One region of the Variovorax glucosi genome, then DNA from elsewhere that is predicted to be linked to it. Evidence: predicted binding sites of a transcription regulator. Region 1 holds the regulator's gene; each other region holds the start of a gene.
What was found. Region 1 encodes sigma-54, which starts transcription at its own class of promoters, with help from an activator protein. Its sites were predicted from a motif close to TGGCANGNAANCTGCTTT; they were not measured.

Region 1 (7,715 bases):
AGTTCTTCTTCCAGTGGCTGGCGAGCTGGCTGAAGAACTCGCCGCCGTCTTCCGTTTCAGCCTGTTCGCGAGCACCGGGCCGGGCTATGCCGCCGACCTCGATGCGCTCGCCGTATGGCGGATTGAGCATCATCGTGCCGCCGCCTTCGACGGGCGGCATGCGCTGAAGCGCGTCGCCGCCGCGGAATTCGATCGACGCGGCCACGCCCGCGCGCTCGGCGTTGCGCTCTGCGAAGTCGACCATCCGGAACGCAACGTCGCTGCCGAAGATGACCGGCGCGCCCACGGTGCGACTGGCTTCGGTTTCTCGCTGCTTCGTCTCCGACTCGTCCTGCAGCGCGTCCCAGACGTGCGGCTGGAACGGCAGCAGTTTCTCGAATCCGAAACGCCGCAGCGCGCCGGCCGGAATGCCGAGCGCGATCTGTGCCGCCTCGATGGCGATCGTGCCGCTGCCGCAGCACGGGTCGTACAACGGCGCGGTCGAAACTTCGCCGCTTTCCGGGTTCCACCAGCCGCTGGCAGCCAGCATGGCCGCAGCCAGCGTTTCCTTGAGCGGCGCGTCGCCCTTGTCCTGCCGCCAGCCGCGCTTGAAGAGCGGCTCGCCGGAGGTGTCGATGTAGAGGGTGCAGGTGTCTGTGGTCAGGTGCGCGAAGACGCGGCAGTCGGGCCACTGCGTCTCGATGCTCGGCCGCACGCCGCCGGCCTTGGCGCGGAAACGGTCGGCGATCGCGTCCTTGATGCGCAGCGTCGCGAAGTTCAGGCTCTGCAGCGGGCTGTGCTGGGCAGTGGTTTCGATCTTGAAGGTCTGCTTCGGCGTGAACCAGATTTCCCAGGCGACGCCGCCGGCGATGTCGTAGAGATCGGTCTCGCTGCGATACGGCGCATGGGCCAGCTCGACCAGCACGCGCTGCGCCAGGCGGCTGTGCAGGTTGAGCTTCATGGCGTCGCGCCATGAGCCGCGCACGAAGACTCCGCCGCGCGACGCCATCAGGTCGTCGCCGGCGAGGCCCGTGAGGCCATGCACTTCCTGGGCGAGAAAGTCTTCGACGCCGGCGGCGCAGGGAAGGAAAAGATTGAGCTGGTTCATGATTTCAAAGCGACTTGCGCAGATTGGCCGGCGCGATGCGCAGCGCCTCGCGGTATTTGGCGACGGTGCGGCGCGCGCATTCGATGCCCTGCTCTTTCAGCATCTCGGAGATCTGACTGTCGGACAGCGGTTTCTTGATGTTCTCGGAGGTCACGAACTGCTTGATGAGCGCGCGTACCGCGGTGCTGGATGCGTTGCCGCCGGTCTCTGTGCCGAGCGCCGATCCGAAAAAATACTTGAGTTCGACCGTGCCGTACGGCGTCGCCATGTATTTGGCGGTGGTCACGCGGCTGATGGTCGATTCGTGCAGCCCGAGTTCATCGGCGATCTCGCGCAGCACCAGCGGCCGCATCGCGAGTTCGCCGTGGATGAAGAAGCTCTTCTGCCGTTCGACGATGGCGTTCGACACGCGGAGGATGGTATCGAAACGCTGCTGGATGTTCTTGATGAACCAGCGCGCTTCCTGCAGCCGCTGCGACAGCGCCTGGCTGCCTTCGCCCTTGTGCTGCTTGAGCGCGCCGGCATAGATGTCGTGCACGCGCAGGCGCGGCATGACGTCGGGGTTGAGCATCACGCGGAACTTGATGTTGGTGCCGTTGCCGCTGCGCGTGACGATCACGTCCGGCACGATCACGTTGCGCTCGACGTCGACGAAGCGCCGGCCCGGTTTCGGCTCCAGCGTCGCGATCTGTTGCAGCGCCTTGCGCACTTCTTCCTCATTGCTGCGCGTGAGCGTGGCCAGGCGCTTGAAGTCGCGGCGCGCGAGCAATTCCATCGGATGCTTGCAGATGGCGATGGCGGTCTTGCGCACCTGCACCTGCTCGTCCGACTCCTGCGGATCGGCCAGCGCGCGCAGCTGGATCGCCAGGCATTCGCCGAGGTCGCGGGCGCCGACGCCGACCGGCTCCAGGCTCTGCAGCAGGCCGAGCGCGACCTGGAAGTGATGCACCAGATCGTCGAACTGGTCGTTGTCGTCGCCGGCCAGACCGGATGCCAGCGCCGGCAGCGAATCTTCGAGATAACCGTCGTCGTTGAGCGATTCGATCAGGAAGCGCAGCGCGGCGCGGTCGTTGTCGCCCAGCCGCAGGCTCAGCGCCTGCCGGTGCAGGAAGGACTGCAGCGATTCCTGGCTGCGCGCGAGCTCGGTCGCGTCGGCCCGGTCGCCGCCGTCGTTGGAGCTGATGTTGTTGGAGCTGGCCGGCGCATCGCCGCCCCATTCGCTATCGTCCGGCGCCATCTCGACGGTGCCGTCGCCCTCCCAGTCGGGCTGGGCGTCGGAGATTTCAGCGGTATCGGCGGCCGGCGCTTCGGATTCGGCGGTCGAGGTGCTGCTGCTGGCGCTGTCGCTCGACGATGCCGCCGCCGACGGAGCGAACTCCTCGTCGCGCGGTCCGGGCGCGTCGACCGAGTCGATGCCGAACTCTTCCCGCTGCGCTTCTTCGGCGGTGCGTTCGAGGAACGGGTTCTCGTCGAGCATCTGCTCGACTTCCTGGCTGAGTTCGAGCGTCGACAGCTGCAGCAGCCGGATCGACTGCTGCAGCTGGGGAGTAAGTGCGAGATGCTGCGATACCCGCAGCGACAGGCCTTGTTTCATGCCGTCCAATGCTTCAAGGTCACATCCGGAAGTGTTCGCCGAGATACACGCGGCGTACTTCGGCGTTGTCGACGATCTCCGCCGGTGTGCCTTCGGCGAGCACCTGCCCGTCGCTGATGATGAAGGCGTGATCGCAGATGCCGAGCGTTTCGCGCACGTTGTGGTCGGTGATGAGCACGCCGATGCCGCGGCTCTTCAGGAAACTGACGATGCGCTGGATTTCGATGACGGCGATCGGATCGATGCCGGCAAACGGCTCGTCCAGCAGGATGAAGCGCGGCTGCGTGGCCAGCGCGCGCGCGATTTCGACGCGTCGGCGTTCGCCGCCCGACAGCGCCAGCGCCGGCGAATCGCGCAGATGCTCGACGCGCAGATCGGCCAGCAGCTCTTCGAGTCGCTGGTCGATGCGCTGCTTGCTGAGCGCGGCCATGTTGCCCTTGGCATCGGGTTCCTGCTGCAATTCGAGCACGGCGCGCACGTTTTCGCGCACCGTGAGCTTGCGGAAGATCGACGCTTCCTGCGGCAGGTAGCTCAGACCCATGCGCGCGCGCTTGTGGATCGGCATGTGTGCGATCGGCTCGCCGTCGATGCTGATCTCGCCGGCATCGGCGCGCACCAGGCCGACGATCATGTAGAACGAAGTCGTCTTGCCGGCGCCGTTCGGGCCGAGCAAGCCGACGACTTCGCCCTTCTGCACCTGCAGCGACACGTTCTTCACGACCTGGCGGCTGCCGTAGCGCTTCTGCAGGCCGCGCACTTCGAGACGGCTGCCAGCGGATTCGGTCGACGAAACCGGCTTGGCCTCGTTCCTGACCAGATTGGTGTCGATGCTCACTTGGCCGCGTCTCCGCCGCCGAGCGTCGTGCTCGGACGCAAGCCGCGACCCGTCGGCGCGACCGGCGTCGCAGGAGCCGAGCTGCCCGCGGCTGGCTCGCCAGCCGCACGCGGCGTCAGGATCGCCCGAACGCGACCGCCCTGCGCACCGGCCGCCACGCTGGCGCCGGGCGGCAAGGCTGCGCCATTGACGGTGAAGGTGTCGTTGCCCTGGTCGTAGACGATCAGTTCGCCGGTGGTTTCGTCGTTCGGCTTCGCGCCGATCAGCCGGCGCATCACGGCGCGGCGGATGAACTTGACGTTGTCGGCGCGGCTGTCGTACTCGATGACTTCGGATTCGCCCTCGGTCCACTCGTCGATGCCGGCATCGCGCTTCTGCTTGTAATAGGCGAGCTTGCCCGGCGCCGCGGTGACGACGCCGTACTGATAGCCCTCGGGATCCTGACGCACGTCGATGCGCGCGCCCCGGATGATGATCGTGCCCTTGGTCACCACCACGCCGCCGGTGAACACGCTGGTCTGCTTGAGGTCGTCGTAGCGCATGGCATCGGCCTCGATGTTCATCGGCTTCGTCCGGTCGGCTTTTTCGGCCTGAGCGGGCATCACCAGCACCGCCATCAACGCGACAGCGGTCGTGGTGGCAACGACGATTCGGCGGGAGAGAGATCGGATGAGTGTGTATCGCTGGTTCATAAAGGCACGAAACTTGCTCGAAGATTGTAAGCGTCAGGTGCAATGGCTTGACGCGCAGACAAAAAAGCCCGCCGAAGCGGGCTGCCTCCCCGACGCCGGACGCTGCCCGGTGCGTGCGAAATCAACCCTTGCGGGCCTCGCCGATCAGGAATTCCGTGACCTGCAACGCGCGGCCCAACGAGCCGGCCGTGTCGCCGTCGATGTAGTACCGGCCGGCCACGCCGAGCGCCGGCACGCCTGCGACCTGGTAGTCGGTGGTCAGTTGCGTCGCGCGCTTTGCCTTGCCGACGACGGTGAACGACTTGAACAGTTCGCCGAACTTCTTCGCGTCGAGACTCGGCTGCTTCGCAACCCATGCCAGGATGCCGGCATCGCCGCTCAGCGGCTGGCGCTGTTGATGGATGGCCTGGAACAACGCCATCTGGAACTCGTCGACCTTGCCCATCGCTTCGAGCGTGTAGTAGAGGCGCTGCTTGGGTTCGGTGTCGTTGCCGACGAAAGGCACGGGAATGCGCTTGAACGCCACATCGGCCGGAAGCGTCTTCACCCAGGTCTCGAGCTGCGGCTCGAAGGCGGCGCAATGCGGGCAGTTGTACGAGAAGAACTCCACCACTTCGACCTTGCCGGCAGGCGTGTCGATCGGGGCGCGCTTGCCCAGGGCGATGAAGTCCTTGCCGGCCTTCGGCGCGACGGGGGACTGCGCATGCGCAGCAGTGCCGATGGTTACTGCGACGAGAGGAAGCAGGCCGAGCGACGCAGCGGTCAGCGAAAAGTCACGACGTTTCATTTGAAAAATTCTCCTGTGGGCTGAAAGAGCCTTGGGACGGCGCGGAGTTCCCGCGCCAGGGAGGCAGGCCGGTCGAGCTGCAGCGGCATCAACCGCTCAGCGCTGGACCCGGACCAGATTGGATTCGAGGCCGCCGCCGTCGAGCCGCTCCTTGAGGCGGTCGGCGTCGTCCTTCTTGTTGAACGGGCCGGCGCGCACGCGGTAGACGGTGCGTCCGGCCTGTTCGCGCTCGGTGATGCGGGCTTCGACGCCCATCAACGAGAGCTTCGCGCGCTGCGATTCGGCGTCGTCGGTGGTGCGGAAGGCACCGGCCTGGACGAAATACATGAACGGATCGGCGCCGGTGGAAGCGGCAGCCGCTGTGGTGCTACTGTCGCCCGAATTGCCAGACCGGGCACGCGCCAGATCGCCGAGAGGATCACTCGAAGCCGGCGGTGTGCGGGCAGCCTCGACCGGCACCGGCGCGCGAGTGGCGCGAGGCGGCACAGCCGCCGTTGCGCCTGGCGCGACGACAGCAGGACTCGAAGCCGACGCGTCCGAACTGGGCGGATTCAGCGGACCGACCGATGCAGGCTGCGTCGGCGCAGCCGGGCGAGCCCCGGCCTTGCCCGACAGAGGACCGTTCGGGTTCCAGTCGCGGTTCTTGCGCGCCTCGGCTTCGTCCTGTTCGGCGCCGCCGCGCTGCGTCTTGGTCATGAACGGGATCGGCACCTTGGTCACGTAGACCGCGATGCCTAGCGCCACGCCCAGGCCGAGCACGATGCCGACGATCAGCCCGATGACGGTGTTTCCGCGTTGTCTTGATTTCATGGTGGAGAAAAGGAGATTCACATCTTGCTCGGCGCACTCACGCCCAGCATCGCGAGGCCATTGTGCAGTACCTGCGCGGTGGCGGCGACCAGCGCCAGACGGGCTTTCTTGACCGCTTCGTCTTCGACCAGGATGCGTTCGGCGTCATAGTAGCTGTGGTAGCTGGCGGCGAGTTCGCGCAGATAGAAGGCGACGTCGTGCGGCGCGAAATCCTTTGCGGCGGCGGTCAGCATGTCCGGGTACTTGGCCAGCAGCAGCATCAGCGACTGCGCAGCGGGAGTCGACAGCGCGCCCAGATCGACGTCCTTGAGCGTGGCCGCATCGCCGCCGTCCTTCTCCTTCCAGGCCGCGAGCACCGAGCAGATGCGCGCGTGCGCGTACTGCACGTAGTAGACCGGGTTGTCGTTGTTCTTGGCGACGGCCAGGTCGATGTCGAAGGTGTATTCCGTATCGGGCTTGCGGCTGAGCAGGAAGAAGCGAACCGCGTCGGTGCTGGTCCATTCGATCAGGTCGCGCAATGTGACGTAGCTGCCGGCGCGCTTGCTGATCTTGACTTCTTCGCCGCCCTTGACCACGCGCACCATCGTGTGGAGCACGTAATCGGGGTAGCTCTTCGGAATGCCGGCATCGACCGCCTGCAGTCCGGCGCGCACGCGGGCGATGGTGCCGTGGTGGTCGGTGCCCTGGATATTGACGACGCGATGAAAACCGCGCTCCCACTTCGCGATGTGATACGCCACATCGGGCACGAAATAGGTGAACGTGCCGTCCTGCTTGCGCATCACGCGGTCCTTGTCGTCGCCATAGTCGGTCGACTTCAGCCACAACGCGCCGTCCTGCTCGTAGGTCTTGCCGGCGTCGATCAGTTTCTGCACCGTCGCAGCGACGCGGCCGCTGGTGTAGAGGCTGGATTCGAGGTAGTAATTGTCGAACTTCACCTGGAACGCCTTCAGGTCCAGATCCTGCTCGTGGCGCAGGTAGGCGACGGCGAACTGGCGGATGGCGTCCATATCGGTGATGTCGCCGGTGGCGGTGACTTCGCGGTCGTCGGCCTTGACGGTCTTCCGTGCCTGGAAGTCGGCGGCGATCTCGGCGATGTATTCGCCGTTGTAGGCCGGTGCTTTTTCGCCGCTCGGCCATTCGGCGTCGCCGGGCTTGAAGCCGAGGGCGCGCAAATGCGTGCTGTTGGCCAGCGTCTGGATCTGCACGCCGGCGTCGTTGTAATAGAACTCGCGCCAGACATCGGCACCTTGCGACGCCAGCAGATTGCAGATCGCGTCGCCCAACGCAGCCTGCCGGCCGTGGCCGACATGCAGCGGGCCGGTCGGGTTTGCCGAGACGAACTCGACCAGCACGCGCTCTCCGGTCGTCGGCTGCCTGCCGAAATCGGAGCCCGCAGCCAGCACTTCTCGCACCACCTGCTGCTTGGCGACGGTCTTCAGGCGGATATTGAGGAAGCCGGGGCCGGCGATCTCGATCGCGTCGACCCAACGTGCAAAAGCGGGCGTGGCGCCCAGCGCGGCGCTGAGTTCCTCGGCCAGTTCGCGAGGTTTGCGACCAAGGGGCTTGGCCAGCTGCATCGCGGCGGTGCTGGCGAAATCGCCGTGAGCAGGAACCTTGGGAGATTCGAACGCCGCCTTGGAGGCGGCGCCGGGAGAAAGGGATTCGAGCATGCTCGCGAGTGCCGCGAGGAGCTCCTGTTTGACCAATTGCATAGGAAGATTTTACCGGGGCTAACCCTAAAAGTTTTGTTCACAGTCATCGGCTGCCACGGCTGGCCCGTTAGCAGGAGCGGCACAACTCAAAGCCGCAGCAGTCTTCTTTCAACCCTCAAGGACACACCAACATGAACAAGCTCCTGACTCTTCTCGCCCTGGGCGCATGCCTCTCCTTCGGTGCCGCGCAGGCGC
Region 2 (7,715 bases), on a different contig from region 1:
TGTTCCGCCTTCTCTTCCCGACACGAGGGGATAGAAAATTCGGTCCTTGATTGCGCTCGGCACACCCGGCCCGTTGTCGATGACATGCAATTCCAGTGCCAGTCGATACCACTGCTTGTTGAATATGACCTGACGGGCGATGCGTGTCTTGAGGGTGATCTGCGCATCGCCTGCAGCACGGCGCTCGGACAGCGCCTGTGCCGCGTTGTGGACGATGTTGAGCGTCGCCTGGATCAGCTGCTCGCGATCGCCGCGAAACTCCGGGATCGACACGTCGAAATCGCGCTCGATGTGAAGGTCGCGCGGAAACTCCGCCAGGATCACCGAACGCACGCGCTCGCAGACTTCGTGGATGTTCACGTCGCCCACCACATGCGGCCGGCGGTGCGGCGCCAGGAGTCGGTCGACCAGCGACTGGAGCCGATCGGCCTCATGAATGATCACCTGCGTGTACTCGATCAGATCGCGCGACTCGACCTCCATCTGCAGCAGTTGCGCCGCGCCGCGGATTCCGCCCAGCGGATTCTTGATCTCGTGCGCCAGGTTGCGGATCAGCTCCTTGTTGGCCTGCGCCTGGTCGAGCAGTCTTTCTTCGCGGTCCTGCTTGACCTGCTGGTCGAGCGGAGACAACTCGATGATCAGCTCGCCGACCTTGTCGCTCTGAGCCAGCGTGATCTGCACCGGCATCATGTCGTGATTGACGCGGCGCAAGAACGCTTCGTAGCGCAGCGTGGCGAAATCATTGGCACTTGCACCGTCCAGCGCCGTCTGGAGCACTTGCGGCTCGTTGAAGCAGGCGCCGAAGGACGAGCCCTCGAGCGTCCGGCGCGATGTGCCCAGCACGTCTTCGAGCGCCGCGTTCGCGAACAGCACCAGGCCGTTGCGGTTGACGACCGCAATCAGCGTCGCCAGCAGATCGAATGCCTGAAAACGTTTCGAGGAAGAGGCCGGCTTGCCGAAGACCATCAGGGTGCTCCGTTGGCCGGCAGTCGGCCGAGCTCACGCCGGATGCCGGCGATGTCGCTCTCGTTGCGCGTCAGTTCGGCTTTCATGTCGGCCACGCGGTCCAGGTATTTCTGATAGTTGCGGGCCTCGCCGCCCTGCTTATCTGGCTGACCGTTGTTGTAGTCGCGAAGCAGTTCGACCTGCCGCGATTCGGCCTTGCGGAGTTCGGACTGCAGCACCGAACGGGCTTCGCCGTCGCGCGCACGCTGGTCGGAACCTTCGACACGCGGGCTGCCTGCAGGACTGCCGCCCGGCGCACGGACCGCCGGATTGGCTGCGGCTCCGCCACCGGAAGCCGGACGCGGGGACTGCACGACCGTGACGTTGCCGCCTTCCATCACCTTGCAGCCCTTTTCCTTGGCTACGGCGGCGTTGTTCGTGTATTCATTGCCGCAGCGCCAGACGCGCTCCTGCGCGACGGTGGGCAAGGCCGCCAGGGACGCGGCCGACATCAGCAAAAGCAGGAACCTGGTCTTCATGGTCGAGAGAATGAGAAGTTGGACAGCAAAAAGGCATTCTCATGCATTCCTGGTTCTGTTCGTCCCAAGCCCCGACGCCAATGAAAAAGGCGGCCGAAGCCGCCTTTGTTCCGGTGCAACCCCCGTCTTGCGACAGGGGTAAGCATCACAGCGAGTAGTACATGTCGAACTCGGCAGGATGCGTCGCCATGCGCAGGCGCGTGACTTCCTGCATCTTCAGTTCGATGTAGGCATCGATGTAAGACTCGGTGAACACGCCGCCCTTGGTCAGGAAGGCGCGGTCCTTGTCGAGACATTCGAGTGCCTGGTCGAGGCTGTGGCAGACGGTCGGGATCAGCGCGTCTTCTTCAGGCGGCAGATGGTAGAGATCCTTCGTGGCCGCTTCGCCCGGATCGATCTTGTTCTCGACGCCGTCGAGGCCGGCCATCAGCAGCGCGGCGAAACCGAGGTACGGGTTCATCAGCGGATCCGGGAAGCGTGCTTCGACGCGACGGCCCTTCGGATTCGCGACGAACGGAATGCGGATCGATGCCGAACGGTTCTTGGCCGAGTAAGCCAGCTTGACCGGTGCTTCGTAGCCCGGAACCAGGCGCTTGTAGCTGTTGGTGCCGGGGTTCGTGATGGCGTTCAGGGCACGGGCGTGCTTGATGATGCCGCCGATGTAGTGCAGCGCGAATTCCGACAGGCCTGCATAGCCGTCGCCGGCGAACAGGTTCTTGCCGTCTTTCCAGACCGACTGGTGCACGTGCATGCCGGAACCGTTGTCGCCGACGATCGGCTTGGGCATGAATGTGGCGGTCTTGCCGTAGGCGTGGGCCACGTTGTGGATCACGTACTTCTGCAGCTGGACCCAGTCGGCGCGCTGAATCAGCGTGCTGAACTTGGTGCCGAGTTCCATCTGGCCGGCGTTGGCCACTTCATGGTGATGCACTTCGACCGGGATGCCGAGCGATTCGAGCACCAGGCACATTTCCGAGCGCATGTCCTGGAAGCTGTCGACCGGCGGAACCGGGAAGTAGCCACCCTTGACAGCGGGACGATGGCCGGTGTTGCCGTGCTCGTATTCCTTGTCGGTGTTCCACGAAGCTTCTTCCGAATCGATCTTCACGAAGCAGCCCGACATGTCGTTCTTCCAGCGCACGCTGTCGAACACGAAGAATTCGGGTTCCGGTCCGAAGTAGGCGGTGTCGCCCAGGCCGGAAGCCTTCATGTACGCCTCTGCGCGCTTGGCAAGCGAGCGCGGATCGCGCTCGTAGGCCTTGCCGTCGGCCGGGTCGACCACGTCGCAGGTCAGGATCAGCGTCGTTTCTTCGAAGAACGGATCGATGTTGGCGGTATTCGGGTCGGGCATGAGCTGCATGTCCGATGCTTCGATGCCCTTCCAGCCGGCGATGGACGAGCCGTCGAACGCGTGGCCCGAAACGAACTTGTCTTCATCGAAATGCGAGACCGGCACGGTGACGTGCTGTTCTTTGCCACGGGTGTCGGTGAAGCGAAAGTCGACGAACTTGACCTCGTTTTCCTTCACGAGCTTCAGTACGTCGGCGACGGTCTTTGCCATCAATTTCTCCTGGTTGGGTTTGGTTTGGTCTGCAGGGGGGAGGGAATGCAGTTTCTGTGCCATTGGCTGCAAACGAGTTATTTGCAACCGATTGCGGGAGAGTACTTATCGGCTATCGGGCCAGATCACACCAGTTTGGTGCGGCGTAGGTTATCGCACCAACTCAGGGCCGAGACGCGCGTCAAAACCGTGCAAACCTTCCAAAAGCTGTGCATAGGCCGCTTCGATCAAGGCCCGGTCGCCCTTGACGCCCAGCTCGATGTGCCTTCCGTGCACCGGATGATCGACGCTTGGCAGGCTGAAGACCTTGATGCCCGGGTGCGCTGCCTCGATGTCCTGCATGAGCGGTGTGAGCGTCGCTTCCATCGCGCCGTAGACCACCACCGATTTCTCGATGGACTGACCGTGCGCGAAAAGATCCGCATAGCGCGTGTCGAGCACGGTTTCGATCATCGGCCAGGCCATCACCGGAAAGCCGGGTACGAAATGCACGTCGCCGACGCTGAAGCCGGGAATCTTGTTGTACGGATTGCGGATGATCTCGGCACCGGTCGGGAACACGCCCATGTTCAGGCGATGGACGTTGTCGGGCCGGTCCGGCTCGTACGTCAGGCCTTGCTCTTCAGCGGTGTCCTTGATGCGCTCGCGGATCAGCACCTCGGCTTCCGGATGCAGCAGCAGCGGCACGCCAAGCGCGGCCGCCGCGCATTGCCGCGTGTGATCGTCGGGCGTCGCGCCGATGCCGCCGGTGGAGAACACGACATCGCCCGATGCGAAAGCACGCGCAAGTGCGGCAGTGATGCGGGCCGGCTCGTCGCCCACGTATTCGGCCCAGGTCAGCGACAGGCCGCGGGCGGCGAGCAATTCGATGAACTTGGGCATGTGCTTGTCGAGGCGTTTGCCCGAAAGGATTTCGTCGCCGACGATGATCAAACCGAAGTTGCGGCTCATGGGAGGGTCCTTTGGATGGAAGATGAAGCTGCGGGAGCCGTTGAATCGGACGCGACGACCAGCGCATCGGGCGATGTCGCGACCGACGCTGCCGACGCTGGCGATATGGCGCGCTGCGCCCGCAGTTGTGCCAGCGCGTCCAGCGTGTAATGCGCAAACCATAGCGCCGAGAAGGCGAAGACCAGCGTGTAGATCCAGATCGCCAACGGCACCAGCACGAAGAATGCGGCAGCGAACAGCAGCCCCGACGCCCAGACGATGCTCGGCGCCGCGCCGAGATAGCCGCACAGCACGCCCATCGCCAGCAACGGCATCCGGTGGGTGCGCAGCAAAGTCGCGCGTTCCTCTGCGTTGGCATGGTCGGCCAGCGCATCGAAACTCATCACGCGGTAGGTGAGCCAGCCCCAGATCAGGGGCGGCAGAACCAGCACCAGCGGCGGGATCAGCCACAGCGGCATCGACACCAGCAGCGCCACCAGCGCCAGCAGGCTGAGGCCGAGCGAACGCGCGACGCTGCCGACGAACGAAGCGCCCTTCTTGCGTTCCAGCGTCGTGAATCGCCTGTCGGCAACGAGCTCGGTGAGCGCCGGCGCCATCAGACCGGCAACCAGCAGCAAAGCGACGAGGACGATCACCGGCGTCGCAGCCAGCACCACGACCAGCGGCGCCAGCATCGATGCGATGTCGCTGGAAAACAGTCCGCCGAGCCAGCCCCAGAGACTCGACAGCAGCGGCCACGCGTCGAGCGCGCCGCGCGTCCAGATCACGGTCGAATTCCAAAAGAAATAGCCGAATACCGCAGCCAGCACCGCCATCAAACCGAGCGGCACCAGCGAAAGCAGGATCACGCGCGGGCGGAGGCAATAGGCGACGGCGCGCCAGAAAGAATCGAGTAGGAGTCGCATCGGGTGCCGAGGATAACGCTGCGTAGCCGACCCTTGCGTAGTCCAGAGACGGTCCTGCCGGCAGAGTGCGTTGTCGGTCAGCCGCGCCCGACGAGGCGCAGCAGTCCCAGCCATTGCTGCGACCAGAAGCCGCGACCGTATTCGCGCACCCGGCCGTTCGCGTCCGGCTCGACCTGGTCACGGATGCCGGTCGGCTCGTAGCGTCTCGAGAAATCGCCGGTGCGGAACAGCATGTCCCACCATGGCAGAAGCACGCCGTAGTTGCTGCCGTGGATTTCGCCCTGCCCCCGTGTCTCGTGACCGTCGCCTTCCGCACCGTAGTCGCCGATTCGATGGTGCGTGCGATGGAATCTCGGACTCACCCACAGCCGCTCGCCGATGGCACCGAAACTCATCCGCAAGTTCGCATGCTGGAAGCTCTCGCTGAGCTGCATCAGCGCCACGATCGCGATGAACTGGCCCGGCGCCACACCGATCAGCTGCGCGACCACCACGATGATCGTGTCGTGCAGCACGTCGTCGAGCAGATGGTTGCGGTTGTCGCTCCACATCGTCATCTGGCGCTGCGAGTGGTGCAGCGAATGCAGTCCCCACCACCAGTTGAAGCGGTGCTGACCGCGATGGATCAGGTATTCGACGAAGTCCAGCACCACCAGGTAGATGACGACGGCCACCAGCGGAATGTCGGTGATTCCCGGCACCAGTTCGTCCAAGTGCAGCGTGCCGACACCCGAGGCGCGCAGCAGGCCCAGCCATTCGTCGAAGAAAGGCTGCAGCAGCAGGAACATCGCCACCCGGAATATGCCGAGCCGGTGAATTGCCGTGTAGAGAATGTCGAGCCGGATGCCCGCGCGATCGGTTACGGCCTCGACCGGACGCCAGCGCTGCAGCGGCCCGATCACCGCGATCAGCACAAGCAGCTGGAGCAAGCCGACCAACAGCCAGCCGGTCGCATCGAAAGCATCCTCGACGCGACCTCCGAGCCCTACCGCATAGACCAGCGGCTGCATGAGGGTCTCGAAAACCCACTGCTGGCAAGCCGCGAACTGGTCGGTCAACCATTCCGTCATTTATGTCTTTCGATCCATTCACTGTAGGCCGGATGGCGACGCAGCGTCTGGAAGCAGAAGCCCTTGGCCTTCAGGCCGACGATCAGCGGTTCCAGCACCGCCGGCGCCCACGGATCCTTGCGCGACCAGATGCCCAGGTGCGCCAGCAGAATGTCGCCCGGACGAATGCCGTCGAGCGCCTGCTGCAGCAAGCGCTCGTTGCTGAATTTCTCGCTCGGCAGCTCGTCGCCCAGGAAACCGGCCGGCGCCCAGCCGACGTACCTGAAGCCGCAGGCTTCGGCGGCGGCAAGCAGCTTCGGCGATGTCTTGCCGCCCGGCGCGCGGAACAGCGGCAACGGCTTCTTGCCGGTAATCTGAGCGATGCGGTCGCTCGCCCTGGAGATGTTCTCGCAGTACTGTGCCGCGCTCCAGGTGAATTCCCGGCCCGCGAACGCGCCGGCGGACGGCCGGATCCGGAAGCTCGGTGCCACGCCGCGTTCGTCACCGCGCCAGTACGCATGGTCGTAGGTGTGCGATGCGAACTCGTTGCCCTCGGCGGCTCGCGCCTTCCACCAGGTAGCCCAGTGGTTGTCCAAGCTGTCGCCGTCCGTCGTCGTCCGCTCGGCCGCGACGAAGAACGTGACCCGCACGTTCTGCCGCGCCAGAACTTCGGCCACCAGCGGCGCGATGCCCATGTGGCCGGTGTCGAAGGTCAGATAGACCGGTTTCTCGCAGGCGCCTTGCGCAGCGGCGCCCAGGCACGCAAAAACGGCCGCGCAAGCCAGCGCAGTTTTCGCGCTAGCGTTGCTTCGCATGGTCGATCGTCCAGACGCCGTGCGGCGAGCGTCCCACATTCACCTGCAGTTCCAGCTTGCGCGTGGTCAGGTCGACCACGCTGAGTTTCTTGGCCCAACGCGAAGTCACATAAAGGCGCTTGCCGTCGGCAGACACGTCCATGCAGTCGGGACCGCCCGGTACGGCGTAGCTTTCGATGACCTGCAGCGTCTTGATGTCGATGCGGCTGATGCTGTTGGCGACGCGATTGCTCACGAAGACGCTGCGGCCGTCTCCGGCGGAACGGAACGCATGTGCGCCCTTTCCGGTCAGGATCTTGCCGACCGCCTTCGGCTGCGGGCCGGCGACGTCGAACACCTGCACGCCGTCGCTGCCGGTCAGGCCGACCAGCAGCGTCTTGTCGTCATGGACACCGAAGATGTCTGCCGGCATCGGACCGGTCGCCACGCGCCAGCGGATCGTCTGCGTCGCCAGGTCGACGGCGATCATCTCGTTGCTGTCCTGCATCGTGACGTAGGCCACGGTGCTCGCGTTGTCGATCCAAATGTGGCTCGGCGTCTTGCCGGTGACGATGCGCTTGGCAAGCTTCAGCTCCTTGCCGTCCCAGCGATAGATGTCGACGTGATCGAGCCGGTTTGCGGCGGTCACGAACCACTTCATGTCGCGCGAGAACTGAAGCTGGTACGGATCGATGATGCCGTAGACCGTGCGCTGGATTTCCGCCGTGCGTGGGTCGAGAAAAGTCAGCGAATCGCCAGCGGAGTTCGCGACGATCAGCGAGCGCTCGTCCGGCGTCATGTACAGATGGTGCGGCTCCTTGCCGGTCTGGATGCGCTGCTTCTCGGCCCATGTGAGCGGATCGATCACGCTTACCGTGGCGTCGAGTGAGTTCAGCACGAAAAGCGGCGGCGGCGTGGTCGCGGGGGTCGCTGCGGTTGCGGCCTCGGCGGACTTCTCGGGAAACAGCCCC
Region 3 (7,715 bases), on a different contig from region 1:
GAGCAGCAGGATGGAGACGGCGAACGGAATGCGCCATCCCCAGTCGGCGAAAGCGACTTCACCGACCGTCAGCCGCACGCCGAGAATCACCACCAGGCTCAGGAACAGCCCCAGCGTGGCGGTGGTCTGGATCCACGATGTGTACGCGCCGCGCTTGCCGTGCGGCGAATGCTCGGCCACGTAGGTGGCAGCACCGCCGTATTCGCCGCCGAGCGCCAGGCCCTGCAGCATGCGCAATGCGATCAGAATGACCGGCGCCGCGACGCCGATGGTCGCGTAGCTGGGCAGCAGGCCGACGATGAATGTCGACAGGCCCATGATCAGAATGGTGACCAAAAAGGTGTATTTGCGGCCGATCATGTCGCCGAGCCGGCCGAACACGATGGCGCCGAACGGCCGCACAAGAAAGCCCGCCGCAAACGCCAGCAGCGCGAAGATGAAGGCCGCTCCGGCATCGAGCCCGCTGAAGAACTGCCTGGCGATGATTGCCGCCAGCGAGCCGTACAGATAGAAGTCGTACCACTCGAACACGGTGCCGAGCGAGGAAGCGAAGATGACCTTCTTCTCTTCCGATGACATGGGTCGGGGCGCGGGATGCGGAACCCCTCGCGAATCCAGTGTGGCTGCCATTGGGTCTGTCTCCTGTGAATGGAATGCGGCTCTTGTCGAGTGGGCCGTGAAACATTCTTTGACTGGAGACTGACCCGAAGCTTTCGCGAAACTTACCGCCGCTGACAACTTAAGGTCAAACCCGCGCGACAGGTTTCAGCATGTAGGAAAACTACCCTTTGGCTTGAAGGATCGACGGCCGCTTGTCGGCTTCGGCCCACGCAACGCCGTCGAACCACTCGTCTTGCTGCAGCGCCGCACGCAGCATCGGCAGACTGTCCAGACCCCAGAACACACGTCCGTCGACCGCGAAAGCCGGTACGCCGAACGTGTCGAGCGCGATCGCTTCGGCGGCGTTCTCGCGCAGGCTGGCGCGCGCTGCATCGCCGTTGCCGTCTCGCACGGCCGTCAGGCGCGCGGCCAGCGCTGCGAGACGCGCCGGATCGGTGGCTTCCGCGCCGCCGATCCATACGTCGCGGAAGATCGTCTCAGCGACGTGGCGGCTGATTTCGCCGTCGTTTGTCGTCGACATCGCCAGCCGAAGATGCGCCAGCGGGCTGTATGGATGCGAAGCCGGCATCTGCAAAGGAATGCCGAGCGAATGACCGAGCCAGAGCACATGGCGGTAGGTCCAGGCGCGCTTGGCCGGCGTCTCGGCCGGGGCGGTCTGGCCGTGCTGCTTAAGCAGTGCGCCGAGCAGGATCGGCTTGTAGCAAACGCTGTAGCTCAGGCCTTCGAGCGCTTCGGGCAGTTGCTCGAAGGCCAGATAGGCGTAAGGCGAGATGAAGTCCAGATAGAAGGTGATGTGTTTCATGTCAGGCGTCCTGGCTTGCGCGGCGCCCGATGGTGCGCCAGACCTGGCGTTTGCCTGCGTCGTCCATGCGACTCCAGCCGGCGATCTCGTCGAGCGTGCGCAAGCAGCCGTCACACAACCCACTGGCTGCATCGATGCGGCAGACCGAGGTGCACGGCGACGGCAGATCGCGTACCAGCACAGCCACGACGCCCGCTTTCGCGACCAGCGCAGCGCGGCTGTCCGGGCGGTCGTCGAGGCTCATTCGACAGCGACCACAACGGTCACATCCGCGACCGGCGCACCTGTCAGGCGTTCGATGTCGGCAGGTGTCAACCGAACCACCGAATTCGGGTGACCCGCCGCCGCCCAGACCTCGTCAAAGCGGAACAACTCGCGGTCAACAAGCACGACGGTCGGCGTCGCATGCGCGAAAGGCGATACGCCGCCAATCGAGAACCCGGTCTTCGCCTTGACGAAATCCGCATCCGCCCTGCCCGTGGCGCCGACCAGCGCATCGACCTTCTTCTGGTCCACGCGGCGATCGCCGGAGGTGATGACCAATACCGCCACATCGTCGCTCTTGCGGCGGAAGACGATGCTCTTGGCGATCTGGCCGAGCGCAACGCCCAGCGCGTCGGCCGCGTCCTGCGCGGTGCGGGCCGATGCGTCGAGCATGTCCGGCGCGTGCGGGTGGGCTGCGTCGCGCAGCATGAGGGCGACGCGCTGGACGCCGGCCGGAATAGGGAGAAGTTCGGAACCGCACATGTACCCGAGCATACGAAAAACGACGCATGGTGCAGTGCACCAGGAAAAGGCGTCCGTGCGCCATGTCGGCGCAGCAAGCCATCGGCGGGGTCGGAATCGACTTCGAGGAAGGGCGCAAGCGGCGCAAAACATCCGGCATGGATGTTGCTTGGACTCTGCACACTGTTTCGCCGGCGCCGTTGCCGCGGATTTTCACAGTGCCTCCGCTAATGAAGGCGGGATCCGAGCGAACCGACAGCGACCGAAGTTGCTACCGGCTTGCCTGTTCCGTTCTTATTTGCAGGAGTCGACATGAAAATCGCAGTCATCGGCCACGGCATGGTGGGCCACAAGTTTCTCGAGCAGCTTCACGACCTCGGCATCCCGAACGCAGAAGTCACGGTCCTTTGCGAGGAGCCCCGCGCCGCCTACGACCGGGTGCATCTCTCGGAATTCTTCTCCGGCAAGACCGCAGCCGATCTCTCGCTGGTCGAGGAAGGCTTCTTCGACCGCTCCGGCTTCACGCTGCGCCTGACCACCAAGGCAGCGGCCATCGAGCGGCGCGACAAGACCGTGACGACGCTGGATGGCGAAGTCGTCCACTACGACAAGCTGGTGATCGCTTCCGGCTCGACGCCCTTCGTGCCGCCGGTGCCGGGCCGCGACCGCGCGAACTGCTTCGTCTACCGGACCATCGAAGATCTCGAAGGCATGAAGGAATGCGGCGCGCGCTCCAAGACCGGCGTCGTGGTCGGCGGCGGTCTGCTCGGGCTCGAATGCGCGAAGGCGCTGCGCGACATGGGCCTCGAAACCCATGTCGTCGAATTCGCGCCGCGCCTGATGGCGGTGCAGGTCGACGAAGGCGGCGGCCGCATCCTGCGCAACAGCATCGAGGCGCTCGGCCTTCATGTGCACACCGGCCGCAACACGGTGGAAATCGTCGACGGCGCGACCGCGCGTCACCGCATGGTGTTCGCCGACGGCACGTATCTGGAGACCGACATGATCGTGTTCTCCGCCGGCATCCGCCCGCGCGACGAACTCGCGCGCCAGTCGGTGCTGGCGCTGGGCGCACGCGGCGGCGTGGCGATCGACACCCATTGCCGCACCAGCGACCACGACATCTACGCCATCGGCGAATGCGCGGCCTGGAACGACCAGACCTTCGGCCTCGTCGCGCCCGGCTACGAGATGGCGCGCGTTGCCGCGAAACATCTCGCCGGCCAGCAGGACGCCGCCTTTACCGGTGCCGACATGAGCACAAAGCTGAAACTGATGGGCGTCGATGTCGCCAGCATCGGCGACGCGCACGGCAAGACGGCAAATTCGCTCTCCTATCAATACATCAACGAACACAAGCAGATCTACAAGAAGATCGTTGTCAGCGCGGATGGCACGCAACTTCTCGGCGCGGTGCTGATCGGCGATGCGAGCGAATACGGCACGCTGCTGCAGATCGCGCTGAACGGCATCGCGCTGCCGGCGGACCCCGAATTCCTGATCCTGCCGTCGAGCGACGGCAAGGCCAAGCCCGGCCTCGGCGTCGATGCCCTGCCCGACACCGCCCAGATCTGCTCCTGCAACAACGTCACCAAGGGCGAGATCAACGCGGCGGTCGGCGGCGGCGCCTGCACCATCGCCGAGATGAAGTCCTGCACCAAGGCCGGCGCGACCTGCGGCGGCTGCGTTCCTCTCGTGACGCAGGTGATGAAGGTCGAGATGGCCAGGCTCGGCATGGCGGTCAACAACCACCTCTGCGAACACTTCCCGTATTCGCGCCAGGAGCTGTACCACCTCGTGCGCGTCGGCGAGATCCGCACCTTCTCCGACCTGCTGCACAAGCACGGCAGCGGCCTGGGCTGCGACATCTGCAAGCCGACCGCGGCCAGCATCTTCGCGTCGTGCTGGAACGATTTCGTGCTCAAGAAGGATCTGGCCAGCCTGCAGGACAGCAACGACTACTTCCTCGGCAACATCCAGAAGGACGGCACTTATTCCGTCGTGCCGCGCATGACCGGCGGCGAAGTCACGCCGGACGGACTGATCGCCTGCGGCCAGATCGCCAAGAAGTACGGTCTCTACACGAAGATCACCGGCGGCCAGCGGGTCGACATGTTTGGCGCGCGCGTCGAGCAGTTGCCCGCCATCTGGGAAGAGCTGATCGCGGCGGGTTTCGAGTCGGGTCATGCGTACGGCAAGTCGTTGCGCACGGTGAAGAGCTGCGTCGGCTCGACTTGGTGCCGTTACGGTGTGGACGACAGCGTCGGCCTGGCCGTCGAACTCGAGAATCGCTACAAGGGCCTGCGCGCACCGCACAAGATCAAGTTCGGCGTCTCCGGCTGCACCCGCGAATGCGCCGAGGCCCAGAGCAAGGACGTCGGCATCATCGCGACGGAAAAGGGCTGGAACCTGTACGTCTGCGGCAACGGCGGCATGAAGCCGCGCCATGCCGAACTGCTGGCCGTCGACCTGACCAAGGCCGAACTGGTGCAACTGATCGACCGCTTCCTGATGTTCTACGTGCGCACCGCCGACCGGCTGCAGCGCACCAGCACCTGGCGCGACAACCTCGAAGGCGGTCTCGACTACCTGAAGGGCGTCGTCGTCAGGGACACGCTCGGCCTCGCAGCCGAACTCGAAGCGCAGATGCAGCACGTCGTCGCCACCTACCAGTGCGAATGGAAGACTGCCATCGAAGACCCGAAGGTGCGCCAGCGCTTCCGCTCCTTCGTCAACAGCGACAAGCCGGACGAGCGTGTCGTCTTCGTGCCGGAACGCGGTCAGATCCGTCCGGCCAGCGCGAACGAGCGCATCGACATCGTTCCCGCGCTCGTCTGACAGCACAACACAAGAAATCCCCATGACCACCGAAACGACCCTTCAATGGACCGACGTCTGCGCAGCCGCCGACATCATTCCCGACACCGGCGTCTGCGCGCTGGTGGACGGCGTGCATGTCGCGGTCTTCCGCATCGGCAGCGATGTCGAAGGCGAGCAGTTCTTCGCCATCGACAACGTCGACCCGAAATCCGGCGCCAGCGTGCTTTCGCGCGGACTGGTCGGCAGCCTCGGCGACCACATCGTCGTCGCATCGCCGCTCTACAAGAACCATTTCGACCTGCGCACAGGCGAATGCCTGGAAGCACCGGAGCACTCGGTGCGCGCCCATGCGGTGCGCGTCGAAGCCGGCACCGTGCAGGTCGCGCTGCGCTGAATCTTCCGTCAGCGGTTTTCCCTTCGCGGATCTCTCCTTCCGCGCTTCTCGATTTCTCTTCCAGTTCCCAAGGTATTCATGGCCTATCTCGCTCCTGCCGAATTCGTGACCAAGATGGTCGATTCCGGCGAATCCAAGCTGCTGATGTCGACGCGCGACACGCTGATCCGCTCCTATATGGCCGGCGCCATCCTCGCCCTGGCCGCGGCCTTCGCGGTCACCGTCACCGTCAACACCGGTAATGCGCTGGTCGGCGCGATGCTGTTCCCGGTAGGTTTCATCATGCTGTACCTGATGGGCTTTGACCTGCTGACCGGCGTCTTCACGCTCGCGCCGCTGGCCGTGCTGGACAAGCGCCCCGGCGCCACCTGGAAGGGCGTGATGCGCAACTGGGGTCTGGTGTTCTGCGGCAACTTCGCCGGCGCGCTGACCGTGGCCGTGTTTATGTCGATCATCTTCACCTTCGGCTTCAGCGAAGCGCCCAACTCGGTCGGCGAACGCCTCGGCCACATCGGCGAAGGCCGCACGCTGGGCTATCAGGCGCACGGCGCGGCCGGCATGCTGACGCTGTTCATCCGCGGCGTGATGTGCAACTGGATGGTGTCGACCGGCGTGGTCGCGGCCATGATGTCGACCACCGTCTCGGGCAAGGCCATCGGCATGTGGATGCCGGTCATGATCTTCTTCTACATGGGCTTCGAACACTCGATCGTCAACATGTTCCTGTTCCCCACCGGCCTGATGCTCGGCGGCAAGTTCACGCTGATGGACTACCTGATCTGGAACGAGATCCCCACCGTGCTCGGCAACCTCGTCGGTGGGTTGACCTTCGTCGGCCTCACGCTGTACGCGACGCATTACAAGACGGCTGCCAAACGCGCAGTTCGCTGAAATCCCGCTGCCTTTGTCTTCGATGGGTGCGAAGTCCGCACTGCGCGTCACGCTTGGCCAGCACTCGCTGGCCGGTGTCGGCAAAACCGTCAATCAGGACTTCCACGGCGCGATGCTGCCGGAGGGATCGCAGAGAAGATCGAAGGGCATCGCCGTCGCGCTGGCCGACGGCATCGGCTCCAGCAAGGTCAGCCAGATCGCCAGCGCGGCGGCAGTGCGCGGCTTTCTCGACGACTACTACGCCACATCCGAGGCGTGGTCGGTCCGGCGATCGGCGCAACGCGTGCTCGACGCCACCAATTCGTGGCTGCACGCGCAAACGATGCGCAGCGACGCCCGCTTCGACAAGGACAACGGCTACGTCTGCACCTTCGACGCGCTGATCCTCAAGGGCCGCGAACTGCACATGCTGCATGTCGGCGATGCGCGCATCTATCGCCTGCATTCGCATGCGCTGGAGCAGCTGACCGAAGACCACCGCGTGCATGTGTCGTCGGCCGAGTCGTATCTCGGCCGCGCGCTCGGTGCAGGGCCGAACGTGGAGATCGACTACCGCTGCTGGGATGCGGAAGTCGGCGAGATCTACCTGCTCGCGACCGACGGCGCCTATGCGCATCTCGATGCCGCCACGGTGCACGAAGCGCTTGCCGCTTGCGGAAACGACCTCGACGCTGCTGCCCGCCGCATCGCTGTCGCCGCGCAAGATCGCGGCAGCGACGACGACAGTACGGTGCAGCTTCTGCGCATCGACGAACTTCCCGGAGCCGATGCCGCGCAATTGCCGCAGCAGCGCGAAGGCCTGACCCTGGCGCCTCCGCTTGCACCGCGCTCGCGCTTCGAAGGATTCACGCTGGTGCGCGAGCTGCACGTGAGTTCGCGCAGCCATGTGCATCTGGCAATCGACGACGCGACCGGACAGCAGGTCGTGCTGAAGCTGCCATCGGTCGACCTGCGCGAAGACAGCGATTACCTCGACCGTTTCGTCCTCGAAGAATGGGTCGCGCGGCGCGTCGACAGCCCGCATGTGCTCAAGGCCAGCCCGGTCGACCGGCCGCGTTCGCACCTCTACGTCGCGATGGAATACGTCGATGGCCAGACGCTCGCGCAATGGGCGGTCGACAACCCGCGTCCGTCGCTCGACAGCGTGCGCGGCATCGTCGAACAACTCGCGCGCGGGCTGCAGGCACTGCACGGACGGGAGATGCTGCACCAGGATCTGCGGCCGGAGAACGTGATGATCGATCGTGCCGGGACGGTGAAGATCATCGATCTGGCATCGACGCATGTCGCCGGGCTTTCCGATTCGGAGAGCGAACGGCGGGCGCTTGGGATCGAGGGGACGCTGCAATACACGGCGCCCGAATACTTCGTCGGCAACGGCGGGAGTGCGCGGTCGGATCTGTTCTCGCTGACAGTGATTGCCTATTGGCTTCTGACCGGGCAACTGCCATATGGGTTGCA
Region 4 (7,715 bases), on a different contig from region 1:
CCGGAAGGCGTTCCGAATCGCGGCTAAAATGCGCGGTTGCCGATTTCAACGGGTGGGCTGCAGCGATCTGCACACCACCCGTCTTTGCATTGAATTTCACCTGACAGCGCGGGTGGCGAAATTGGTAGACGCACCAGGTTTAGGTCCTGACGTTCGCAAGAACGTGCCGGTTCGAGTCCGGCCCCGCGCACCAGCCCCATATCCTTTGAGGAAAACAGAATGACCGTGAACGTTGAAACCCTCGAAAAGCTCGAGCGCAAGATCACCCTGACCTTGCCGGTCGGCATCATCCAGTCGGAAGTGGATTCGCGTCTCAAGAAGCTGGCACGCACCGTGAAGATGGACGGCTTCCGTCCCGGCAAGGTGCCGATGAATGTCGTCAATCAGCGTTACGGCTATTCGGTTCACTTCGAAGTCATGAACGACAAGGTCGGCGAGGCCTTCTCCAAGGCAGCCAACGAAGCCAATCTTCGTGTCGCTGGCCAGCCTCGCATTACCGAAAAGGAAGAGTCGGCCGAGGGCGAAATGGCCTTCGACGCGATCTTCGAAGTTTTCCCCGAAGTCAAGATCAACGATCTGGCCGGCGCCGAGATCGAGCGCGTCACCGCCGACGTGAGCGACGAAGCGATCGACAAGACGCTCGACATCCTGCGCAAGCAGCGCCGCACCTTCGCGCAGCGCGCCCAAGATGCCGCTGCCGAAGACAACGACCGCGTGACGGTCGACTTCGAGGGCAAGATCGATGGCGAGACCTTCCAGGGCGGCAAGGCCGAAGACTTCCAGTTCATCATCGGCGAAGGCCAGATGCTGAAGGAATTCGAAGACGCGGTGCGCGGCCTGAAGTCCGGCGACAGCCGCACCTTCCCGCTGTCGTTCCCCGAGGATTATCACGGCAAGGACGTCGCCGGCAAGCAGGCCGATTTCATGGTCACCGTGAAAAAGATCGAGGCGTCGCACCTGCCTGAGATCAACGAGCAACTTGCAAAGTCGCTCGGCATCGAAGAAGCCACCGTCGAAGGCCTGCGTGCCGACATCAAGCGCAATCTCGAGCGCGAAGTGAAGTTCCGTCTGCTGGCGCGCAACAAGAATGCCGTCATGGACGCGCTCATCGCCAACGCCGAACTCGACCTGCCGAATGCCAGCGTGCAATCGGAAGTCGAACGCATGATCGAAGGCGCCCGCGCCGAGCTCAAGCAGCGCGGCATCAAGGACGCCGACAAGGCACCGATCCCGGAAGAAGTCTTTCGTCCGCAGGCCGAGCGCCGCGTGCGACTGGGCCTCGTGGTCGCCGAACTCGTTCGTGCGAACGAACTCCAGGCCAAGCCCGAGCAGATCAAGACGCACATCGACGAACTCGCCGGCAGCTACGAAAAGCCGGCCGACGTGGTTCGCTGGTACTTCAGCGACAACCGCCGCCTTGCCGAAGTCGAGGCCGTCGTGATCGAAAACAATGTGACCGAGTTCGTTCTCGGCAAGGCCAAGGTTGCCGAAAAATCGGTTTCCTTCGACGAACTGATGGCGCAGCCGCAACAGGGCTGATCGCTGGCGCTGCATGGGGCTTGTGCTTTCGGCTCAAGCCCCAAATTGATCCGGGTACGGAACAAAAACATCTGGGAAAGCACATATGAGCGCACAGGAAATTCAAGGCCTCGGCATGGTGCCGATGGTGATCGAGCAGTCCGGCCGCGGCGAGCGGTCCTACGACATCTATTCGCGTCTGCTGAAAGAGCGCGTGATTTTCCTGGTGGGCGAGGTCAACGACCAGACCGCCAACCTGGTGGTGGCGCAGTTGCTGTTTCTCGAGAGCGAGAACCCGGACAAGGACATTTCGTTCTACATCAACTCGCCGGGCGGCAGTGTGAGCGCCGGTATGGCGATCTACGACACGATGCAGTTCATCAAGCCTGCAGTGTCGACCCTGTGCATCGGCTTTGCGGCCAGCATGGGAGCCTTCCTCCTGGCGGCTGGCGAGAAGGGCAAGCGTTTTTCGCTGCCGAATTCGAAGGTCATGATTCACCAGGTCCTGGGCGGCGCCCGCGGTCAGGCGACCGATATCGAGATTCATGCGCGTGACATCCTTCGCACGAAGGACCAGATGAATCGAATCCTGGCGGAGCGGACCGGTCAGCCGCTCGAGAAAATCGCGCGCGATACCGAGCGCGATTACTTCCTGACGGCCGATGAGTCCAAGGATTACGGACTGATCGACCAGGTCATCTCGAAGCGCGGCTGATCGGTCTTTGCGCAGAGGTTTGAAGGCGCTGCGATACGGTAGCGTTACTCGATAACGGCGTTTTCCATGCGGAGAACGCCGTTTTTGTTCAGAAGTCCCATTTCAGGTCTTCGCTATCATTGTTGAATTCAGTTACGAAGGCACCAGTACATGGCCGAGAAAAAAGGCTCTTCCAGCGAGAAAACGCTTTATTGCTCCTTTTGCGGCAAGAGCCAGCATGAGGTCAAGAAGCTCATCGCAGGTCCGTCGGTATTCATCTGCGACGAGTGCATCGATCTCTGCAACGAGATCATCCGCGACGAGTTGCCGAGCGGCGATGAAGCCCGCGATCCGCGCAGCGATCTTCCGACGCCGCTCGAGATCAAGAACAACCTCGACAACTATGTGATCGGCCAGGAGCCTGCCAAGCGCATGCTATCCGTGGCGGTCTACAACCATTACAAGCGCCTGCGCCACAAGGAAAAGTCCAAGGGCGACGAAGTCGAACTCGGCAAGAGCAACATCCTGCTCATCGGCCCGACCGGCTCGGGCAAGACGTTGCTGGCTCAGACACTGGCGCGGATGCTCGACGTTCCCTTCGTGATGGCCGACGCCACGACGCTGACCGAAGCCGGCTACGTCGGCGAGGACGTCGAGAACATCATCCAGAAGCTGCTGCAGAGCTGCAACTACGAAGTTGAGCGTGCGCAGCGCGGCATCGTCTACATCGACGAGATCGACAAGATTTCCCGTAAGTCGGAAAACCCCTCGATCACGCGCGATGTGTCGGGCGAGGGTGTCCAGCAGGCCCTGCTCAAGCTGATCGAGGGCACGATGGCCAGCGTACCGCCGCAAGGCGGGCGCAAGCATCCGAACCAGGATTTCCTGCAGGTCGACACGACCAACATCCTGTTCATCTGCGGCGGTGCTTTCGCCGGACTCGAGAAGGTGATCGAGAACCGCACCGAAGCGTCAGGCATCGGATTCGGAGCGCTGGTGCGAAGCAAGGCGCAGCGCAGCCTGACCGACGTGTTCCGCGAAGTCGAGCCTGAAGACCTGATCAAGTTCGGCCTCATACCCGAACTCGTCGGTCGCATGCCCGTCGTGGCGTCGCTGGCCGAGTTGAGCGAAGACACGCTGGTCAAGATCCTGACCGAGCCGAAGAACGCAGTCGTGAAGCAGTTCGTCAAGCTGCTCCAGATGGAAGGCGTCGATCTCGAGATCCGGCCCGGCGCGCTGAAGGCGATTGCACGCAAGGCGCTGGCACGCAAGACCGGTGCTCGCGGACTGCGGTCGATCCTGGAGCAATCGCTGATCGACACGATGTTCGAATTGCCCAACGCAACCAATGTCGACAAGGTGGTCGTCGAGGAATCGACCATCGAGGAAAACAAGCCGCCGCTGCTGGTGTATCGTGAAGCGGCCAAGAAGGCCTAGGCTTTCTTGAACGCTGAACGCGTTCCCTCCGATGAACGCGCCCTCCGGGCTTGAAATCCGGGCGGCGCGTTCCATCTTCGTCTGATCACTTCGAGGATCCGCATGTCCGGCCACACCCCTTTGCCCCCTGACGCCATCGACCTGCCGCTGCTGCCGCTGCGAGACGTCGTGGTGTTCCCCCACATGGTGATCCCGCTTTTCGTGGGACGCCCCAAGAGCATCAAGGCGCTCGAGCTCGCGATGGAAGCCGAGCGACGCATCATGCTCGTCGCCCAGAAAGCCGCCGCCAAGGACGAGCCGTCCGTCGAGGACATGTTCGAGGTCGGCTGCGTTTCGACCATTCTGCAGATGCTCAAGCTGCCAGATGGCACCGTGAAAGTCCTGGTCGAAGGCCAGCAGCGTGCCCGCGTCAACAGCATTCACGACGGCGAGACGCATTTCACCGCCAACGTCATGCCGCTGCCCGCACCCGATGCGGCAAGCCAGAAAAGCACCGAGATCGAGGCCCTGCGCCGCGCGGTCATGCAGCAGTTCGACCAGTACGTCAAACTGAACAAGAAGATTCCTCCCGAGATCCTGACGTCGATATCGAGCATCGACGATCCCGGTCGTCTGGCGGACACCATTGCCGCGCATCTGCCGCTCAAGCTCGACAACAAGCAGGGCGTGCTGGATCTGGACGATGTCAAGGCGCGTCTGGAGAACCTCTTCGGCCAGCTCGAGCGCGAAGTCGACATTTTGAACGTCGACAAGAAGATTCGCGGTCGCGTCAAGCGACAGATGGAAAAGAACCAGCGTGATTTCTATTTGAACGAGCAGGTTAAGGCGATCCAGAAGGAACTGGGCGAGGGCGAGGACGGCGCCGACATTGAGGAGATCGAGAAGAAGATCAAGCTCGCCAAGATGCCCAAGGAAGCGCTCAAGAAGGCTGAGAGCGAACTCAAGAAGCTCAAGCTGATGTCGCCGATGTCGGCCGAAGCAACGGTGGTGCGCAACTACATCGATGTACTGATCGGCTTGCCGTGGAGCAAGAAGACCAAGATCAAGCACGACCTGGCGAATGCCGAAGCGGTGCTGAACGAAGATCACTACGGGCTGGACAAGGTCAAGGACCGCATCCTGGAGTATCTCGCGGTGCAGCAACGTGTCGACAAGGTCAAGGCGCCGATCCTGTGCCTGGTCGGGCCACCCGGTGTCGGCAAGACCTCGCTGGGTCAATCGATCGCCAAGGCTACGGGTCGCAAATACACGCGCATGGCGCTTGGCGGCATGCGCGATGAGGCGGAGATCCGCGGCCATCGCCGTACCTACATCGGCGCGTTGCCGGGCAAGGTGCTGCAGAGCCTGAACAAGATCGGCACGCGGAACCCGCTGTTTCTGCTCGACGAGATCGACAAGCTGGGCACCGATTTCCGTGGCGACCCGTCGAGTGCGCTGCTCGAAGTGCTCGACCCTGAGCAGAACCACACTTTCGGTGACCATTACGTCGAGGTCGACTTCGACCTGAGCGATGTGATGTTCGTCGCGACTTCGAACTCGATGAACATTCCTTCGGCGCTGCTCGACCGGATGGAAGTCATCCGGCTCTCGGGCTATACCGAGGACGAGAAGACGCACATCGCGCTGAAATACCTGCTGCCGAAGCAGATGACGAACAACGGCGTCAAGGAAGAAGAGCTCCTCATCACCGAAGAGGCCGTGCGCGACATCGTCCGCTACTACACGCGGGAAGCTGGCGTTCGTTCGCTGGAACGCGAGCTCTCCAAGATCTGCCGCAAGGTGGTCAAGGGGCTGCTGCTGAAGAAGATGACGCCGAAGGTGACGGTCGACGGCTCGAACCTCAACGATTTCCTGGGCGTGCGCAAGTACACCTTCGGGCTCGCCGAGAAGCAGAACCAGGTCGGTCAGGTCGTCGGCCTTGCATGGACGGAAGTCGGCGGCGATCTGCTGACGATCGAAGCAGTCGCGATGCCGGGCAAGGGTGTCATCAGCCGCACTGGATCACTAGGCGACGTGATGAAGGAATCGGTGGAAGCTGCACGCACTGTCGTGCGGAGCAGGGCACGCCGGCTTGGCATCCGCGACGATATCTTCGAAAAGCGCGACATCCACATTCACGTGCCGGACGGCGCGACGCCGAAGGACGGCCCGAGCGCCGGCGCGGCGATGACGACAGCCTTCGTTTCGGCGCTGACCGGTATTCCGGTGCGCGGCGATGTGGCGATGACGGGCGAGATCACGCTGCGCGGCGAAGTCACCGCCATCGGCGGCCTGAAGGAAAAGCTGCTGGCCGCATTGCGCGGTGGAATCAAGACGGTGCTGATTCCGGAAGAAAACGCCAAGGACCTGCAGGACATTCCTGAGAACGTGAAGAACGGGCTGGAAATCGTGCCGGTGAAGTGGATCGACAAGGTGCTGGAGATCGCACTCGAGAAGATGCCGACACCGCTGTCGGACGAAGAAGTTGCCGCATCGGCTGCCGCGGTGGCCGAGTTGTCGAGGCAACGTGCGGCGCAACCGCCAGAAGGCTCGATCAAGCATTGAGAGGTCCTGGTTGTCGACCCTCGACAATCCGGTATATAATCTGAGGCTTGAATCGCGGGATTAGCTCAGTTGGTAGAGCGATACCTTGCCAAGGTATAGGTCGAGAGTTCGAGTCTCTTATCCCGCTCCAGAACAGATCTTCTGGAGTTCTTCGGAATTTCGCAAGTCGTTAAAAAAGGACCCTCTGGGTCCTTTTTTCGTTTCCTCTCCCCTCGCATTCGTCGATCGTCACGCCCACAAGAACTCGGGTTGGCACGCTGCTTGCATCTGAACTTGTACACAAGACAGGATGCTTGATGATGGTGCATGAATCGACTTCGCTGCAAGAACAGAGCAACGAGCCAAAAGCGACTGCAATGGCAACGGCCTGGATCACCCTAATCGATCCGCCGCTAGGTCTCGCCGGGACAATCGCAGACCGGCCGCTCGAAGGTCTGCGCTTTGCAGTCAAGGACAACATCGACGTCGAGGGGCTTCCGACGACCGCTGCCTGTCCGAGCTTCGCAAGCGATGCCGAAGCGCATGCGCATGTCGTTCAGCGCCTGCTCGATGCGGGTGCGCTGCTCGTTGGCAAGACGAATATGGACCAGTTCGCCTGCGGACTCAACGGCACGCGTTCGCCGTACGGCGCGGTGCCGAACAGCTTCGATCCGCGCTACGTGTCCGGCGGTTCGAGCTCGGGTTCTGCGTGGACGGTCGCCGTCGGAGAGGTCGACTTCGCACTCGGCACCGACACCGCAGGATCGGGACGCGTGCCCGCCGGTCTGAACAACATCGTCGGGCTAAAGCCGACCAAGGGTCTGATCAGCACACGCGGCGTCCTGCCGGCTGCGCAAAGCGTGGATTGCGTCTCCATCTTTGCCCGGACGGTCGAACTCGCGGCGAAGGTACTTGCGGTTGCGATGGGTTACGACGCGCTCGATCCGTATTCCCGGCCGCTGAGTCCTGCGACTGCGCCGTTGCCCTCGCGCCTGCGCGTCGGCATTCCGTCGGCGCTGGAATTCTTTGGCGATGCCGCATCGGCCGATGCCTTCGCGGCTTCTTTCGCGCAACTCGACAAGCTCGGCGCCACGACGGTGCCGATCGATTACGCCCCGCTCGCCAAAGCAGCCGATCTGCTCTACGACAGCGCGATGGTGGCCGAACGCTACGCAGCGGTGCGTCCGTTCTTCGATGCACATGAACACGACGTCATCGAACCTGTCCGCGGTATCCTGGCACGCGGAAAAAGCTACAGCGCGGCCGATCTGGTCGATGCGCAGATTCACTTGCGCGCGTTGGCGCAGAAGATCGCGCCGATGTGGGACGACATCGACATCCTCGTCGTGCCGACGGCACCGGCGCACTACACGATCGAGGCGATGCGGGCCGATCCGGTGACGCTCAACCGCAACCTCGGCGCGTACACCAACTTCGTCAACCTGCTCGACTACGCAGCCATCTCGGTGCCGACCTGTCTGCGTAGCGACGGCCTGCCTTTCGGGCTGACGCTGATCGGGCCCTGCGGCAGCGACTTCCAGCT

Region 2: a site for sigma-54 is predicted at 3,090-3,107, ahead of glnA (type I glutamate--ammonia ligase). Genes of this name have one in related genera too.
Region 3: a site for sigma-54 is predicted at 2,304-2,321, ahead of nirB (nitrite reductase large subunit NirB). Genes of this name have one in related genera too.
Region 4: a site for sigma-54 is predicted at 6,444-6,461, ahead of atzF (allophanate hydrolase). Genes of this name have one in related genera too.

What each region holds. Positions count from the first base shown of each region.
Region 1 is NZ_JBPJZE010000003.1:43,722-51,436, forward strand. It holds gene ACSFA3_RS14965 (THUMP domain-containing class I SAM-dependent RNA methyltransferase) at 1-1,087, opposite strand, end outside; gene ACSFA3_RS14970 (RNA polymerase factor sigma-54) at 1,092-2,681, opposite strand; gene lptB (LPS export ABC transporter ATP-binding protein) at 2,701-3,510, opposite strand; gene lptA (lipopolysaccharide transport periplasmic protein LptA) at 3,513-4,133, opposite strand; gene ACSFA3_RS14985 (thiol:disulfide interchange protein DsbA/DsbL) at 4,330-4,995, opposite strand; gene ACSFA3_RS14990 (SPOR domain-containing protein) at 5,092-5,805, opposite strand; gene argS (arginine--tRNA ligase) at 5,823-7,520, opposite strand; gene ACSFA3_RS15000 (hypothetical protein) at 7,652-7,715, shown strand, end outside.
Region 2 is NZ_JBPJZE010000002.1:1,103,540-1,111,254, reverse strand. It holds gene glnL (nitrogen regulation protein NR(II)) at 1-966, opposite strand, end outside; gene ACSFA3_RS13410 (hypothetical protein) at 966-1,484, opposite strand; gene glnA (type I glutamate--ammonia ligase) at 1,630-3,045, opposite strand; gene ACSFA3_RS13400 (competence/damage-inducible protein A) at 3,196-3,996, opposite strand; gene ACSFA3_RS13395 (EI24 domain-containing protein) at 3,993-4,901, opposite strand; gene ACSFA3_RS13390 (sterol desaturase family protein) at 4,979-5,971, opposite strand; gene ACSFA3_RS13385 (polysaccharide deacetylase family protein) at 5,968-6,765, opposite strand; gene ACSFA3_RS13380 (YncE family protein) at 6,749-7,715, opposite strand, start outside.
Region 3 is NZ_JBPJZE010000002.1:232,114-239,828, reverse strand. It holds gene ACSFA3_RS09520 (MFS transporter) at 1-630, opposite strand, end outside; gene ACSFA3_RS09515 (2-hydroxychromene-2-carboxylate isomerase) at 782-1,423, opposite strand; gene ACSFA3_RS09510 (DUF1289 domain-containing protein) at 1,425-1,667, opposite strand; gene ACSFA3_RS09505 (YbaK/EbsC family protein) at 1,664-2,170, opposite strand; gene nirB (nitrite reductase large subunit NirB) at 2,462-4,987, shown strand; gene nirD (nitrite reductase small subunit NirD) at 5,010-5,363, shown strand; gene ACSFA3_RS09490 (formate/nitrite transporter family protein) at 5,442-6,254, shown strand; gene ACSFA3_RS09485 (bifunctional protein-serine/threonine kinase/phosphatase) at 6,277-7,715, shown strand, end outside.
Region 4 is NZ_JBPJZE010000001.1:814,828-822,542, reverse strand. It holds gene ACSFA3_RS03965 (efflux RND transporter permease subunit) at 1-27, shown strand, start outside; tRNA gene ACSFA3_RS03960 (tRNA-Leu) at 107-193, shown strand; gene tig (trigger factor) at 220-1,539, shown strand; gene clpP (ATP-dependent Clp endopeptidase proteolytic subunit ClpP) at 1,625-2,233, shown strand; gene clpX (ATP-dependent Clp protease ATP-binding subunit ClpX) at 2,384-3,649, shown strand; gene lon (endopeptidase La) at 3,752-6,193, shown strand; tRNA gene ACSFA3_RS03935 (tRNA-Gly) at 6,248-6,323, shown strand; gene atzF (allophanate hydrolase) at 6,550-7,715, shown strand, end outside.